2 regions of the Psychrobacillus sp. FSL H8-0483 genome follow, and region 1 is predicted to be linked to the other one. Evidence: a T-box and tRNA genes for the amino acid it is inferred to sense, from the RefSeq annotation. Region 1 holds a T-box; the other holds one or more tRNA genes.
What was found. The T-box of region 1 lies ahead of tyrS (tyrosine--tRNA ligase). A T-box ahead of a tRNA ligase gene usually reads a tRNA of that ligase, here a tRNA-Tyr.
Positions count from the first base shown of each region.

Region 2: it encodes a tRNA-Tyr, which carries the amino acid that the T-box ahead of tyrS (tyrosine--tRNA ligase) is inferred to sense. The anticodon was not compared.

Region 1 is NZ_CP152052.1:2,933,523-2,937,657, forward strand. It holds gene tyrS (tyrosine--tRNA ligase) at 259-1,524, opposite strand; T-box leader at 1,762-1,959, opposite strand; gene MHB48_RS14050 (transglycosylase domain-containing protein) at 2,071-4,135, shown strand, end outside.
Region 2 is NZ_CP152052.1:3,928,527-3,932,661, reverse strand. It holds rRNA gene MHB48_RS19275 (23S ribosomal RNA) at 1-1,689, shown strand, start outside; rRNA gene rrf (5S ribosomal RNA) at 1,746-1,861, shown strand; tRNA gene MHB48_RS19265 (tRNA-Asn) at 2,497-2,571, shown strand; tRNA gene MHB48_RS19260 (tRNA-Thr) at 2,581-2,653, shown strand; tRNA gene MHB48_RS19255 (tRNA-Val) at 2,742-2,817, shown strand; tRNA gene MHB48_RS19250 (tRNA-Tyr) at 2,840-2,923, shown strand; tRNA gene MHB48_RS19245 (tRNA-Gln) at 2,930-3,004, shown strand; tRNA gene MHB48_RS19240 (tRNA-Ala) at 3,031-3,103, shown strand; gene MHB48_RS19235 (GNAT family protein) at 3,257-3,838, shown strand; gene rocF (arginase) at 3,908-4,135, shown strand, end outside.

The DNA of each region.
Region 1 (4,135 bases):
AATGTAAATTTGTCCACATTTATTATTCTATACTATCTCATACTCTTTTATCATCTATTTTGATTAACTTTTAAATTTTAATTAATATTTACCATACAAATAACCTATTAAAGTAAACACAAGAAAATTATAGAAATAAATTAGGAGGATAAATGTGGTAAATAGCAAAAAAATGCTTTAAACAGGTTAGAACAGTATGAATTATTATCTATAGATTTAAAAAGCTACTTCCCAATATTATGAGAAGTAGCTTTTAATTTATACAAATTTAATCATTTTATAGTTTTTCTTTCCTCTTCGAATAATCATAAATTCATCCTCGAGGCGGTCATTTTTACCTATTATATATCCAACATCTGTTATTTTTTCACCATTGACTGAAATAGCTCCATTTGTCACATCTTCACGCCCCTGTCTTTTAGAGGGCGAGACGCTAGCTTCTACAATAAAGTCTACAATATTTTTTTCTTCTTTTGACATCTCCACGGAAGGTACATCTTTAAACGCATCCTTCATTTCTTCTGCATTCAGTTCCTTCAAATTTCCACTGAACAATGCTTGTGAAATACGAATCGCTTGGTCTAATGCTTCCTGACCATGTATTAAACGAGTCATTTCTTCTGCAAGTGTAATTTGTGCTTTTCGTAAATGCGGCTCGTTTTGTACCGTTACTTCCAGCGCTTCAATTTCACTACGTTCCAAGAATGTGAAAATTTTCAAGTATTTAATCACATCTGAATCAGCTGTATTAATCCAGAACTGGTAAAACTCATACGGAGAGGTCTTTTTCGCATCTAACCAGACAGAACCAGATGCCGATTTACCGAATTTCGTTCCGTCTGCTTTTGTTACAAGCGGGATTGTTATGCCAAATGCTTTTGTTTCTTCTTCATGTGTTTTGCGAATCACTTCTAACCCTGTTGTTATATTCCCCCATTGGTCAGACCCACCAACTTGCACACGGCAGCCGTAATGATTAAATAAATGATTGAAATCAATACCTTGAATTAGGGTGTACGTAAATTCTGTAAAGGAAAGCCCTGTATCTAAGCGAGAAGCGATGGAATCTTTTCCTAACATGTAATTAATATTCACTAGTTTTCCGAAATCTCTAAGAAACTCGATTACATTCATTGATCCAATCCAATCACGGTTATTAACCATTTGTGCACCATTTTCTGATTGGAAGTCAAAAATTTGCTCCATTTGCGTTTTAATACCTTGAACATTTTTGTCAATTTGTTCTGTAGTTTGCAGTTGACGCTCCTCTGACCGACCAGATGGATCTCCTATCATACCAGTTGCTCCACCAACTAAAAGTATTGGACGATGACCATGTAGTTGAAAACGTCTTAAAGTAAGTAACGGTACAATGTGTCCAATATGCATGCTATCAGCAGTAGGGTCTACTCCACAGTACAAGGAAATTTTTTCATTGGATAATAGCTCTTCCATCCCCTCTTTATCTGTCTGCTGATACAATAGCCCTCTCCAAGATAAATCTTCTAATAATGAATTTGTCATTTGTAACTCCTCCTTTAAAATAAAATGCTCTGTTAAACTACATTGTTGTTATTTGACAGAATCCGCTTGCTTCCCGCGGGGGAACCGACAAGCCCCCTCGACTGCGCCTGCAGGGTCTCTTCTCGCTCGCTTTCCTGCAGGAGTCTGCGCTGATTCTACCGCAAATTATAGGTTAAAAAACAACAGCATAATTTAACAGAGCCAAATAAAAAAAGCCCCTGCACGATATATATATCATGCAGGGACGCTTAGTTAATTAGCGCGGTACCACCCAGCTTGAAGGAGAGAAATCCTTCCGCTTCAATCACGATATCGTTGTGAGAACGTCTAACTCCAAGCCTGTAATTCGTTCTTATACACTGACTAGCTTTCACCAACCGCTAGCTCTCTATACAGTTTGTATAATAACTACTTCGGACTCTTCTTCGCTAAAATATATTTTTATTTTACCTAATTTAAAACGTATGTCAATAACTATCGTCTTATGATAAACGATTATGGTATAATAATTCATGATTTGGGGGTGGAATTTTAATGAATAAATGGATGGAGAAATTCCAATTTTACAAAGATAAGTTGGATACATGGCAATCAACAAATTGGGCAAAAAGCATACGAATTTCTTCCAGTGTTATATGGAACTTATGTTTACTATTCATTGTAGTAGGCCTTGCTCTTGGAATATTTGCTGCATCAGTTGCAGCTGGTTATTTCGCTTCACTAGTGAAAGAAGAACCGTTACGTGATAAAGAGGAAATGAGAGCTGCTGTATTTAACTATGAGGAAACCTCCGAAATTTACTTTGCCGAAAATGTCTATTTAGGTAAATTACGGACTGACCTTGAACGTACGGAAACCAAACTTTCCGCAGTTTCTCCTTACGTATTGGACGCTGTATTAGCAACCGAGGATGAATATTTTGAGGTGCATGATGGAATTGTACCAAAAGCGATTTTCCGTGGATTACTTCAAGATGTCTCGAATTCAGATACACAAACAGGTGGTTCTACACTAACACAACAATTAATTAAAAACCAAATATTAACGAACGAAGTATCTTATGAGCGAAAAGCAAAAGAAATCCTTTTAGCAATGCGTTTGGAAAAGTTTATGACAAAAGAAGAAATACTTGAAGCGTATTTAAACATTATTCCTTATGGTCGAAACGCTAATGGTCGAAATATTGCTGGAATTGAAACAGCTGCCAATGGAATATTTAATGTAAAAGCCATAGATTTAAGTTTGCCACAAGCTGCTTATATTGCTGGAATTCCTCAAGCTCCTTTCGCTTATACTCCTTTTAGACAAGGAGGGGTATTAAAAGAAGCAAAGGCATTACAACCTGGAATAGATCGGATGAAAACAGTACTATTTCGGATGAAAGAAACAGGTTATATTACAGAAGAAGAATATAACTCTGCTATAAAATATGATATTACAAAAGATTTTAGACAACCTGAAATTTTACCAGAAGAAAAATATCCATGGTTAACTATTGAAATAGAAAACAGAGTAAAGGATATTTTAAGAGGACAATTAGCAGAGAAAGATGGTATTGATCCGGAACGATTAAAAGTCGAATCTAAACTCTATGAAAAATATGATATTATAGCACAACGAGCAGTGAGTACAGGTGGATACCGCATTCATACAACAATTGATAGAGAGATGTATGAAACTATGCTTAAAGTAAGAGATGAGTTCGAAACCTATGGGCATACTCACACGAAAGAAGTAAAGGATCCAAATACAGGTGAGATGATCATGCAAGACTATCCTGTACAGGTAGGAAGCATGCTTATCGAAAATGGAACAGGTAGAATCTTGTCCTTCCTTGGAGGACGTGATTATAATGTAGAAAAGTACAATCACGCTACTCAAGCCGTTCGATCTATGGGGTCTACGATTAAACCATTATTAGTGTACGCTCCTGCTATTGAATATGGTGTTATTGGTGCAGGAAGTCCAGTAGTCGATGTCAAACTAGAAGATTTAAGCAGTACAACATGGACAAAATCACCTTCGAATTATACGACTGAGCAAGAAAAAGGAATTATATCAGCACGTGAAGCTTTAACGACATCACAAAACCTATCGACAATTCGCCTTTATGATTTGATCATGGATAGAAAGCCTACTGATTTCTTATATAAAATGGGCTTTGAACATATCAACGAGAACGAATATGCGAACCATGCCCTATCGATTGGTGGAATGGACAATGGTGCAAGTGTAGAAGAAAATACAAACGCCTATGGAACATTTGCAAACAATGGGCAATTTATCGATGCGTATATGATTGAAAAGATTGAAGATGTGGAAGGAAATATTATCTATCAGCATGAAATAGAACCAGTCGAAGTATTCAGTCCTGAAACTGCCTATATCATGACAGACATTCTTCGTGATGTATTAACGGAAGGTACTGCCAAACTTGCAAATTCACGACTAAAATTCCAGTCAGATTTTGCTGCAAAAACGGGTACAACCCAAAATCACAATGATTCATGGCTTATCGGATATAACCCAAATGTTTCTCTTGGTGTATGGCTTGGTTACGACGACAACAGTATTTCATTATTTCATCTGAATAATCGTTATAACCACCCAA
Region 2 (4,135 bases), 1.0 Mb from region 1:
GCGTTCTAAGGGCGTTGAAGTCAGACCGGAAGGACTGGTGGAGCGCTTAGAAGTGAGAATGCCGGTATGAGTAGCGAAAGACGGGTGAGAATCCCGTCCACCGTATGACTAAGGTTTCCTGAGGAAGGCTCGTCCGCTCAGGGTTAGTCGGGACCTAAGTCGAGGCCGATAGGCGTAGACGATGGACAACAGGTTGATATTCCTGTACCACCAAACCACCGTTTGAGTAATGGGGGGACGCAGAAGGATAGGGTAAGCGTGCTGTTGGTTATGCACGTCCAAGCAGTAAGGTGTGAATGTAGGAAAATCCGCATTCTATAACATTGAGCTGTGATGGCGAGGACTTAGTCCGAAGTTCCTGATTTCACACTGCCAAGAAAAGCCTCTAGCGAGGTGATAGGTGCCCGTACCGCAAACCGACACAGGTAGTCGAGGAGAGAATCCTAAGGTGAGCGAGAGAACTCTCGTTAAGGAACTCGGCAAAATGACCCCGTAACTTCGGGAGAAGGGGTGCTCTTTTGGGTGAATAGCCTAGAAGAGCCGCAGTGAATAGGCCCAGGCGACTGTTTAGCAAAAACACAGGTCTCTGCAAAACCGTAAGGTGAAGTATAGGGGCTGACGCCTGCCCGGTGCTGGAAGGTTAAGAGGAGTGCTTAGCGCAAGCGAAGGTGCGAATTGAAGCCCCAGTAAACGGCGGCCGTAACTATAACGGTCCTAAGGTAGCGAAATTCCTTGTCGGGTAAGTTCCGACCCGCACGAAAGGCGTAACGATCTGGGCACTGTCTCAACGAGAGACTCGGTGAAATTATAGTACCTGTGAAGATGCAGGTTACCCGCGACAGGACGGAAAGACCCCGTGGAGCTTTACTATAGCTTGATATTGAATTTTGGTGCAACTTGTACAGGATAGGCAGGAGCCTTAGAGCCCGGAGCGCCAGCTTCGGAGGAGGCGTCGGTGGGATACTGCCCTGGTTGTATTGAAATTCTAACCCATACCCGTAACCCGGGTAGGAGACAGTGTCAGGCGGGTAGTTTGACTGGGGCGGTCGCCTCCTAAAGTGTAACGGAGGCGCCCAAAGGTTCCCTCAGAATGGTTGGAAATCATTCGAAGAGTGTAAAGGCAGAAGGGAGCTTGACTGCGAGACCTACAAGTCGAGCAGGGTCGAAAGACGGGCTTAGTGATCCGGTGGTTCCGCATGGAAGGGCCATCGCTCAACGGATAAAAGCTACCCCGGGGATAACAGGCTTATCTCCCCCAAGAGTCCACATCGACGGGGAGGTTTGGCACCTCGATGTCGGCTCATCGCATCCTGGGGCTGTAGTCGGTCCCAAGGGTTGGGCTGTTCGCCCATTAAAGCGGTACGCGAGCTGGGTTCAGAACGTCGTGAGACAGTTCGGTCCCTATCCGTCGTGGGCGTAGGAAATTTGAGAGGAGCTGTCCTTAGTACGAGAGGACCGGGATGGACACACCGCTGGTGTACCAGTTGTTCTGCCAAGAGCATCGCTGGGTAGCTATGTGTGGACGGGATAAGTGCTGAAAGCATCTAAGCACGAAGCCCCCCTCAAGATGAGATTTCCCATTACGCAAGTAAGTAAGATCCCTCAAAGACGATGAGGTAGATAGGTTCGGGGTGGAAGCGTGGCGACACGTGCAGCTGACGAATACTAATCGATCGAGGACTTAACCAAAATAGAATTTGAAGAATTCAATGTCTTTTATCCAGTTTTGAGTGAACAACTCAAGGTCTAGTGATGATGGCGAAGAGGTCACACCCGTTCCCATACCGAACACGGAAGTTAAGCTCTTCAGCGCCGATGGTAGTTGGGGGTTTCCCCCTGCAAGAGTAGGACGTCGCTGGGCACTAAGAAGTCGTTACCGAGAAATCGGTAACGACTTCTTTTGTGTTCGAAAAAGAAGACCGAAGGAAACATCTATTTTATTTATAAAAAAGCGTAGGAGGGGCAAAGAGTTCGAAGAAGCAAGCAGAGAGGCTCGGAGCTTATAGACTACGTTAGAACCGAATGACTACATACGATGAAGAAATCTGCCGTCCATTTACTTTCGCAGCCTGAACGCGGTAGGTTAGCTTTGTACCGGTGTTAATTGGGAGTTTCCCCCTTCAAGAGTTGGACTACGCTGGGCACCAAGAGGTCATTACTGGGAAATAGGTAACTTCTTTATTGATGTTTTTTTATTTGGTTGGATAGGTCTTGGTTATGCGTCATTTGGTCTCGATTCAACTCAGGATATAGTCTCGTTCATCCAGTTACGGTAAGAAAAGCTACTCTCTTTTTAAAAATATTTCCTTAAGGATACTTATTTCAAGTGGTTTTATTCAAAAAATAGTTCATAGTCATCCCTTCGACCGACCAGTTTATCCTTCTTTTTCACTTCAATTAATTTCACATTATAAATTAGGAAAAAAATAAAAAAATTGCTTGAAATTTATAGTAGACTTGCTATAATTATATTTGTACTTTAATTAGATAATACGTTCCGAAGTAGCTCAGTGGTAGAGCAATCGACTGTTAATCGATTGGTCGTAGGTTCGAGTCCTACCTTCGGAGCCATTTTTTTTTGCTTCCATAGCTCAGTAGGTAGAGTGCTTCCATGGTAAGGAAGAGGTCACCGGTTCAAATCCGGTTGGAAGCTTTCTTAAAAAAAGTACTTGTCCTTAAGTGAAAAGTATGTTATTATCATTATTGTCCGGTTTTTCTTATTGGACAATTTCTAAAACCCAGGAGGATTAGCTCAGCTGGGAGAGCATCTGCCTTACAAGCAGAGGGTCGGCGGTTCGAGCCCGTCATCCTCCACCATATTATTTATATACTTAGCTTTGGAGGGGTAGCGAAGTGGCTAAACGCGGCGGACTGTAAATCCGCTCCTTAGGGTTCGGCGGTTCGAATCCGTCCCCCTCCACCAGTTTATTGGGGTATAGCCAAGCGGTAAGGCAACGGATTTTGATTCCGTCATGCCCTGGTTCGAATCCAGGTACCCCAGCCATGACCTTACAAAGCTTTTATGATTTAGGGGCCTTAGCTCAGCTGGGAGAGCGCCTGCCTTGCACGCAGGAGGTCAGCGGTTCGATCCCGCTAGGCTCCATAATTTTATATTAAAGTAACCCTTTCCAAAGTACTTGGAAAGGGTTTTTTCTTGCCTTTTAACGGAATATTCCTTGTTTCTCCAAAAAAAAAATTCTTTTCAATATTACCTACTTATCGTTATGATGAAATAAAAAATGCGAGGTGTTGAGTTTTGGGAGAAACAATTATCTATGGGGACGTAACCCTTCGACCATTAACACAAATGGATTTTCCGTTTCTATGGGAACTTTATGAACCCGAAATTTTTGAATTTATGTTGAATAAAATTGAAAATCTAGAGCAACTTGAGAAATGGCTGCAAGTTGGTATTAAACAAATGAGAATCGATAAAACTGCTTTTGCATTTGTGGTGGAAGACACAAACACAAAAGAAATAATGGGTACTACCCGTATTTACGGCATAGATCACACCAATCATGCTTGTGAAATAGGCTCCACTTTTTACGCTAAAAAATTTCAGCGCACGCATGTGAATACGGTATGCAAATACTTGCTTTTGAAATATTGTTTTGAGACATTAGAAATGTTTCGTGTTCAATTTAAAACAGATGAGCAAAATATAGCTTCACAGCGAGCAATAGAACGAATAGGTGGTATAAAAGAAGGGATACTACGCAATGAACGAATACGATCTAATGGTACCATGAGAAATGCGGTCGTTTATTCCGTTGTAGATAGCGAATGGTCCGAAGTAAAAGGTCAACTTGTTCAATTAATGAATAAATACTCATAATATTGTGAGGTTGAGCCAACTACCTATTGGGAATTACAATAGATGTATGAACTGAAAGGGGTAATAATAATGAAAAAGTTAAATCTATCTATTATAGGAGTACCAATGGACCTTGGACAAAATAGACGTGGGGTTGATATGGGGCCAAGTGCGATTCGTTATGCAGGGGTAGTCGAACGTCTAAAAGATCTTGGTCATTCTGTGAAAGATGAAGGCGATATTCCGATAAGTCATACTAGAAAAGAACAATCTCCTAATACCCATTTACGTAACTTAGAAGAAGTTATTGAGGGAAAT